2 regions of the Streptomyces sp. NBC_00057 genome follow, and region 2 is predicted to be linked to the other one. Evidence: riboswitches for the same ligand, from Rfam matches in the RefSeq annotation. Region 2 holds a riboswitch; the other holds the start of a gene.

Region 1 (3,965 bases), 4.7 Mb from region 2:
CAGCCGCCGTAGTAGCGGCGGCCGGGGTAGCCCTCGGCGTACTTGTTGGTGAGGACGGAGCCCTGGGCCTCCATGACCGCGACCGGAGCGAAGTTCTCCGAGGCGATCATCTCGAGGGTGGACTGCTGACGGTGGAGCTCGGCGTCGACAGCGGCGGCGACGTCCGGGTCCAGCTCGTGGAGGGAGGAGTTGAGAAGCGACATCAGGTGGTCCCTTTGGGTCTCAGTTGCCGGAGAACTCGGTGTACTCGTCGGCGGAGAGCAGGTCCTTCGGCTCCTCCGCCATACGTACCTTGAACAGCCAGCCGCCCTCGAAGGGAGCGGAGTTCACCAGCGACGGGTCGTCCACGACGTCCTGGTTCGCGGCGGTGACCTCACCGGTCACCGGCGAGTACAGGTCGCTCACCGACTTGGTCGACTCCAGCTCACCGCAGGTCTCGCCCGCGGTCACCGTGTCACCGACCTCGGGGAGCTGGGCGTAGACGACATCGCCGAGCGCGTTGGCGGCGAACTCGGTGATACCGATCGTGGCCACACCGTCCTCGACGGCCGACAGCCACTCGTGCTCCTTGCTGTAACGCAGCTGCTGGGGGTTGCTCATGACCTGAATTCTCCTGTACGCGGGGGAGTGCTGATGAACGGTGGTCTTACGGTGTGAGACGCGACTGCGTCACTTCCGATGTGCGCGGACGTCACTTCTGGCGCTTGTAGAAGGGCAGCGCCACGACCTCGTACGGCTCGTGGCTGCCCCGGATGTCCACTCCGACGCCCGCGGCACCGGGCGTGGCGTGCGCGGCGTCCACGTACGCGATGGCGATCGGCTTGCCCAGGGTGGGCGACGGGGCACCCGAGGTGACCTCGCCGACGACCTCGCCCCCGGCGACCACGGAAAAACCGGCGCGCGGCACCCGGCGGCCCTCGGCGATCAGCCCGACCAGCTTGCGGGGCGGAGCGGTCTCGGCGCGCTCGGCGGCGGCCTGGAGGGCCTTGCGGCCGACGAAGTCGCCCTCCTTCTCGAACTTCACGACCCGGCCCAGGCCGGCGTCGAAGGGGGTCAGCTCGGTGGTCAGCTCGTGCCCGTAGAGCGGCATGCCGGCCTCCAGGCGCAGCGTGTCGCGGCAGGAGAGCCCGCACGGGATCAGGCCGTGGGACGCGCCCGCCTCGGTGAGGGCCTTCCACAGGTGCTCGGCGTGCTCGGGGGCGACGAACAGCTCGAAGCCGTCCTCGCCGGTGTAGCCGGTACGGGCGATCAGGGCGGGGACACCGGCGACCGTGCCGGGCAGACCGGCGTAGTACTTCAGACCGTCCAGGTCGGCATCGGTGACGGAGGCCAGGATGGCGGGGGACTCGGGGCCCTGGACGGCGAGCAGCGCGTACGCGTCGCGGTCGTCGCGCACCTCGGCGTCGAAGCCGTCGGCCCGCGCGGTCAGCGCGTCCAGCACGATCTGGGCGTTCCCGGCGTTGGCGACGACCATGTATTCGGTGTCACCCAAGCGGTAGACGATGAGGTCGTCCAGGATCCCGCCGTCCTCGGCACAGATCATCGTGTAGCGGGCGCGGCCCACGGCGACGGTGCCGATGTTGCCGACCAGCGCGAAGTTCAGGAAGGCCGCGGCCGCGGGGCCGGTGACGGTGATCTCGCCCATGTGCGACAGGTCGAAGAGACCGGCCCTGGTGCGCACCGCGTTGTGCTCGTCGCGCTCGCTGGCGTACCGCAGGGGCATGTCCCAGCCCGCGAAGTCGGTCATGGTCGCGCCCAGCGAACGGTGCAGGGCATCGAGGGCGGTGAGGCGGGGGGCGGTGCTCATGGATATGGCTCCCAGGGCATGACGACGAGGACAATCCCTCCCCATCTGTCATCGGAACCTGAGAGGTTCGCCGAGAGCCCCTGAAGGGTTCGGCTTGCACCTTGGGTGGAGCCGCAGAGCGGCCCGCTTTTCAGATCTGCCTCATCCACGCGGTACGGGGCCTGAGAGATTCAAGGGAGGAACTTGCTCCTTCGGCGCCCGGCACATGCAGTGACCGGAACTCTCCCGCGCGGATTCAAGCGGCCTTTATGCAGTTGGCCGGGTCATCATCGCACGCATCGCGCCGGAGTGGGCCCCCGGTCCCGCATGGGAATTCAGCGGCGTGGACGGTTGTGCCGCATTACCTTTTCTTTACACTTCATGGGCATACGTGGGGTGACCCGACAGGGGAGGGCGATGACGTTGCAGCGGTACGCGACGACCGCGGGGGTCGCGCAAGGCGCGATGCCCGCACAGCCAGGGGCTCCGGCCACGGAGACACTCGGCACGCACGCGCCCGTCGTGCGGGATCTGCGGGAGCGGGCCGGGCGCAGCCCGCACAGCCTGCACTTCGCGGCGGGCGACGTGGTGGTGGTCTCCGGGCTGCCCGGCAGCGGCAAATCGACGCTCATCCGGCGGGCGGTCACAACGGTCCGTGCCATCGACTCCCAGGACACCCGGGACCGCTGGGCGGAGCTGATGCCCCGTTTACTCCCGTACGCCCTCTACCGCCCCCTCGTCCGTGTCGCCCACTACTGGGGACTGTGGCGGGCGCTGCGCTCCGGCGAGTCCGTCGTCGTCCACGACTGCGGAACCCAGACGTGGGTACGCGGCTGGCTGGCCCGTGACGCGCGGCGCCGGGGCCGCGTCCTCCACCTCGTCCTGCTCGACGTCACACCGCAGACGGCGAGGGAGGGCCAGCGGGAGCGCGGGCGCGGGGTCTCCGGATATGCGTTCGCCCGGCATCGCAGGGCGGTGGGGAGGCTGCTGCGGAACACCGAGACCGGTCTGCTGCCGCCCGGGTGCGTTTCGGCGGTGCTGCTGGACCGGGAAGCGGCGGGGAAGCTGGGCCGGATCGCGTTCGCGGACGCATAGGGCCTGGGGGGTGAGGGGCCAAAGGGCCTGGCGGCCGGACGTTAATCTTCTGCCGGAAGGCTCGGGCAAGAAGGGGAAGCAGTGGACATTCCGGCACAGGTCCAGTCCCATCCGCAGAGCGGATGGCCGGCCAATGAGCTCGAAGAAGTTCTGATGGCCTCGGTGGGCAGCCCGGAGGCGGGCGGGCGGCTCGTCGAGGTACTCGGGCGCAGCCACGTCTGGGTGCCCCTGCCGGGCGGCGGCGGACCCGACTCCCCCGACCTGGACCTGCCCACGCTGGAGATCGAGGGCGCCGCGTACGTTCCCGTGTTCAGCTCCGAACAGCAGTTCCTCGCCTGCGTCGGCACCGCCATGTCCTTCACCGTCGCGCCCGCCCGCGAGTTCGCCCGTGGCCTGCCCCCGCAGCTCGGCATCGCGGTGAACCCGGGCGGCGCCGTCGGGATGCCGCTGCCGCCGCCCGCCGTGGCCGAGCTCTGCCGTGCCGGACGCACCCCGCTGGACGGGCCGGCCAGCGGAGGCAGGGTCCGGCTGTACGAGCCGGCCTGGCAGGAGGAGCCCGTCGACTTCCTCGCCGCGGCGGCCGGCGAATTCGAGGAGAGCGGTGTCGTGCTCACCGCACGCCGGGCGCTGGCCAGCATCGAGGGCGGCGAGCCCGTCCTCTTCATCGGCGTCGAGTTCTCCACCTGGGAGGGCGCCGGGCGCAATGCCCCGATGGACGCCCTCGGCCGTGCGCTCGGCCGGGTCGAGGTGCCCTGGCCGGTCAATCTGGTCCTGCTCGACGTGGCGCAGGACCCGGTCGGCGACTGGATGCGGGAGAAGGTCCGGCCGTTCTACCGGCGCGCGGGCCAGTAGCGCCCGCGGACGCCTTCGGAGCGGATCACCTCGTCGACCCAAGGCGTCAAGTCGGTGTCAGGACCGGCGCATAAGCTGGTTTGATGGCTGGTGCCTCGGCACCATGCCGCACCCGTGTGCCCCGGGAGCGGCGGGCCGACACAGTGGATCGAAGAGGGGCGGGACCAGGTGAGTGCGTCAGGCACCGCGGCGGCCGGGCAGGTCGAGCACATGCTGCGCCAAGTGACGCCCG
Region 2 (3,965 bases):
ACCGCCGGCGTCGTGCACCTCGGCGCAGATGTCGGCGACGTGCTCCTCGAACACACCGTGCGTCGACGGGTACGTGATCATGAGCACGGCGAGCTCGTCGCGGTGCTTCTCGATCTTGGCGCGGAGGTCCTCGATGTCGACCTCGCCGTCGTCGGCGGTCTTCACCACGACGACCTTCATGCCGGCCATCACGGCGCTGGCGGCGTTGGTGCCGTGCGCGGAGGACGGGATGAGGCAGATGGTCCGCTGGTTGTCGCCGTTGGCCCGGTGGTACGCACGCACGGCCAGGAGGCCGGCGAACTCGCCCTGCGATCCGGCGTTCGGCTGGATCGAGACCGCGTCGTACCCGGTGACCTCGGCGAGGCGCTCTTCAAGCTCACGGATGAGGGTGAGGAAGCCCTGCGCCTGCTCGGCCGGCGCGAAGGGGTGCAGTGCGCCGAACTCGGGCCAGGTGATCGACTCCATCTCGGTGGTCGCGTTCAGCTTCATGGTGCAGGAGCCGAGCGGGATCATTCCGCGGTCCAGTGCGTAGTCCCGGTCGGCGAGCTTGCGCAGGTAGCGCAGCATCGCGGTCTCGGAACGGTGCTGATGGAAGACCGGGTGGGTGAGGATCTCGTCGGTGCGCAGCAAGCCCTCGGGCAGCGCGTCGGCAGCCGCGGCGTCCAGTGCCTCGATGTCCCCGTCGGCGCCGAAGGCGGCCCAGACAGCGGCGATCTGCGTACGCGTGGTGGTCTCGTCGCACGCGAGGGAGACCAGGTCTGCGTCTACGAGCCGCAGATTGACACCGCGCTCGCGGGCGTCGGCCACGACATCGGCGGCCTTCCCCGGGACACGCACGGTGAGGGTGTCGAAGTAGGCGCCGGTCACGACATCGATGCCGGAGGCACGCAGGCCCTCGGCCAGGATCGTCGCGTAGCGGTGGGTGCGCTGAGCGATCGTCCGCAGCCCGTCCGGGCCGTGGTAGACGGCGTACATCCCGGCCATGACGGCAAGCAACACCTGAGCGGTACAGATGTTGCTGGTGGCCTTCTCGCGGCGGATGTGCTGCTCGCGGGTCTGCAGGGCCAGCCGGTATGCCTTGTTGCCGTCCGCGTCGACGGAAACGCCGACGAGGCGGCCCGGCAGGCTGCGGGCGAACTTCTCGCGTACGGCCATGAAGCCTGCGTGCGGTCCACCGAAGCCCATCGGTACACCGAAGCGCTGCGTGGTGCCGACCGCGATGTCCGCGCCCAGGTCGCCCGGTGAGGTGAGCAGGGTCAGGGCCAGCAGATCGGCGGCGACCGTGACGATCGCACCGAGCTCGTGGGCCTGCTCGATGACGGGCTTGATGTTCCGTACCGCCCCGGAGGCGCCCGGGTACTGCACCAGGACACCGAAGACGCCGCGCTCGGCGACCTCCGCCGGGATGCCGTCGGAGAGGTCAGCGACGACGACCTCGACGCCGGCCGGCTCGGCGCGGGTCTCGATGACGGCAATCGTCTGCGGCAGGGTGTCGGCGTCGACCAGGAAGACGCCGTTCTTGACCTTGCCGACGCGCCGCGCCAGCGCCATCGCCTCGGCGGCCGCGGTGCCCTCGTCGAGCAGCGAGGCGCCGGAGGTGGGCAGCCCGGTCAGCTCGGCGACCATCGTCTGGAAGTTGAGGAGGGCCTCGAGTCGGCCCTGCGAGATCTCCGGCTGGTACGGCGTGTAGGCCGTGTACCAGGCGGGGTTCTCCATGACGTTGCGGAGGATCACCGGCGGGGTGAAGGTGCCGTAGTAGCCGAGCCCGATCATCGGGGCGAGGACCTGGTTGCGGTCGGCGAGGGAGCGCAGCTCGGCCAGGACCTCGGCCTCGGTGCGGGCCGTCGGCAGCTGCAGCGCCTCCGTGCTCTTGATGACATCGGGCACCGCGGCCGCGGTCAGGTCGTCGAGCGAGCCGTAACCGACCTGGGCGAGCATCTTCGCCTGCGCCTCGGCATCGGGTCCGATGTGGCGCTGTTCGAAGGGGATGCCCTGCTCCAGCTGGGAAAGCGGAGTGCGACGGGGGGTCATGGTGGAGGCCTCCTGGTCTGTCACGACCTGCGAGGGGCACCACGGCGTGGGTGCCCGAACGGCCTCCCCCTCTGTCATCTCAACCTGAGAGCTTCACCGGCGCGCCCTGCGGCGTACCGGCTTTCACCGTCGGTGAGGAAGGGAACCGTACCGGCACTGGCCGCACGAAACCCGCCCTGCTTTCCAGAGTGACCTCGTCCGTGCGGTACGGGGGCCTGAGAGATTCCGGGGAGGATTTGCTCCTTCGGCGCCTTCGGATTCGCTCCGGAGGACTCTCCCGCACGGGGTCAGCAGCCATCACCAGCCTACCAGCGGGGTTCGCGGCGGAATTCTCGAGTGGCCAACCCCCCGGATCTGCACTTCTGTAGTGCTTGTGGAGTAGCCGCGACCAGTGGGAGGGACCGTGCAGACCGACATCGATCCGCGCCGCCTGATCGGCCGCAAAGCGTTCGACCGGAAGGGCACCAAGATCGGAACCGTGGACGAGGTGTACCTCGACGACGCGACCGGTGTGCCCGAGTGGGCGGCCGTACGTACCGGACTGTTCAGCCGGGACGCCTTCGTTCCGCTGGAACCCAGCGAATTCGTGGAGGATTCGCTCCGCGTCCCCTTCGACCGTGCGCTGATCAAGGACGCGCCTGACTTCGGCGTAGGCCGCCATCTCTCACCGGAACAGGAACTCCAGCTCTACCGGCACTACGGTCTGGACTCCCCGCCCGAGGAGACCGGCCCGGACAAGGATTTCGGCAGACTGGCCGGCCAGGACGAGTAGTCCACCGGGTTCCGCACCAGCGGCAGCGGATCGGCCGGCTGCAGTTCCGGATCGTCGATGCGGAACGTACGCACCCGGCCGGGCGCGGATCCGGGTTCCTCGAACCGCACCGTCACCCGGCCGACACCGCTGCCCTGCACCCAGCCATGGCCGTAGGTGTCATGACGTACGTCGTGTCCGGCGGGCCAGCGCCGTGCGGCGAGCTGCTCGGCGGTCTCCTGGACCTCCTCCCGCGCACCGTCCACCAGCTTGTTCCCATCGCCCCCCGGCGCTGTCTCCTCCTCGGTGGCTTCCCCGGTTGCGGCCTGCTCACCGGCGGCCTGGGCGAAGAGGTCTTCCTGCGTGTAGTCGGCAAGCCCCGTGACGCCCACCCCCAGGAGCCGTACCCCTCCGGTGGTGTCCACGGCCTCCAGGAGCCGTGCGGCGGCCTCCCGGACCACTGCCGGGTCGTCCGTGGGCCCACGCAGCGTCTCGGACCTTGTGAGCGTGGAGAAGTCGTACCGCCGTACCTTCAGCACCACCGTCCGCCCGGAGCGCCCCGCGCCGCGCAGTCGCTGGACGCATCGGTCGGCCAGCCGTTCCACCTCCGTCCTGACCCGCACCCGGTCGTGCAGATCCGCGTCGAAGGTGTCCTCGACCGACACCGATTTCGCGTCCCGCTCCGCGACCACGGGCCGGTCGTCGTACCCGAACGCCATACGGTGCAGCGAGCCGCCGTGCGCCTTCCCCAGCAGGCGTACGAGCTCCGCCTCACCCGCCTCGACCAGGTCATTGACCGTCGTCATCCCGGCGCGGCGCAGATGGTCCGCCGTCGCAGGCCCGACGCCGGGGAGGATCCGTACCGACATGGGCGCGAGCAGTTCCCGCTCCGTCCCCGGCTCTATGAGCAGCAGCCCGTTCGGTTTCGCCTCCTCCGAAGCGATCTTGGCCAGCATCTTGGAACCGGCGAGCCCGACCGAGCCGGTGAGCCCTGTGACCGCCTTGATGGCCGCACGCAGCTGCTCACCGATCTCCAGCGCGGAAGCGGTGTCATCGGCCGTGCCACCCGCTTCGAGGTCCACAAAAGCCTCGTCCAGGCTGAGCGGCTCGACCAGCGGGGAGAGCCGCCCCAGCAGCTCCATCACCTGGTCACTGACCGTCCGGTAGAGCAGGAAGCGGGGCA

What was found. A riboswitch is a leader RNA that binds a small molecule or an ion and turns the genes downstream of it on or off. The one in region 2 is predicted to bind glycine.
Region 1: another riboswitch for glycine. It lies ahead of gcvT (glycine cleavage system aminomethyltransferase GcvT); the one in region 2 lies ahead of gcvP (aminomethyl-transferring glycine dehydrogenase).

Annotation. Positions count from the first base shown of each region.
Region 1 covers NZ_CP108256.1:2,926,071-2,930,035, reverse strand. Annotated here, with positions in the region: gene glyA (serine hydroxymethyltransferase) at 1-203, opposite strand, end outside; gene gcvH (glycine cleavage system protein GcvH) at 223-600, opposite strand; gene gcvT (glycine cleavage system aminomethyltransferase GcvT) at 692-1,807, opposite strand; glycine riboswitch at 1,948-2,045, opposite strand; gene OG953_RS13500 (AAA family ATPase) at 2,204-2,881, shown strand; gene OG953_RS13495 (enhanced serine sensitivity protein SseB) at 2,963-3,733, shown strand; gene OG953_RS13490 (enhanced serine sensitivity protein SseB C-terminal domain-containing protein) at 3,902-3,965, shown strand, end outside.
Region 2 covers NZ_CP108256.1:7,579,189-7,583,153, reverse strand. Annotated here, with positions in the region: gene gcvP (aminomethyl-transferring glycine dehydrogenase) at 1-2,031, opposite strand, end outside; glycine riboswitch at 2,225-2,321, opposite strand; gene OG953_RS35705 (PRC-barrel domain-containing protein) at 2,435-2,803, shown strand; gene OG953_RS35700 (DNA polymerase IV) at 2,728-3,965, opposite strand, start outside.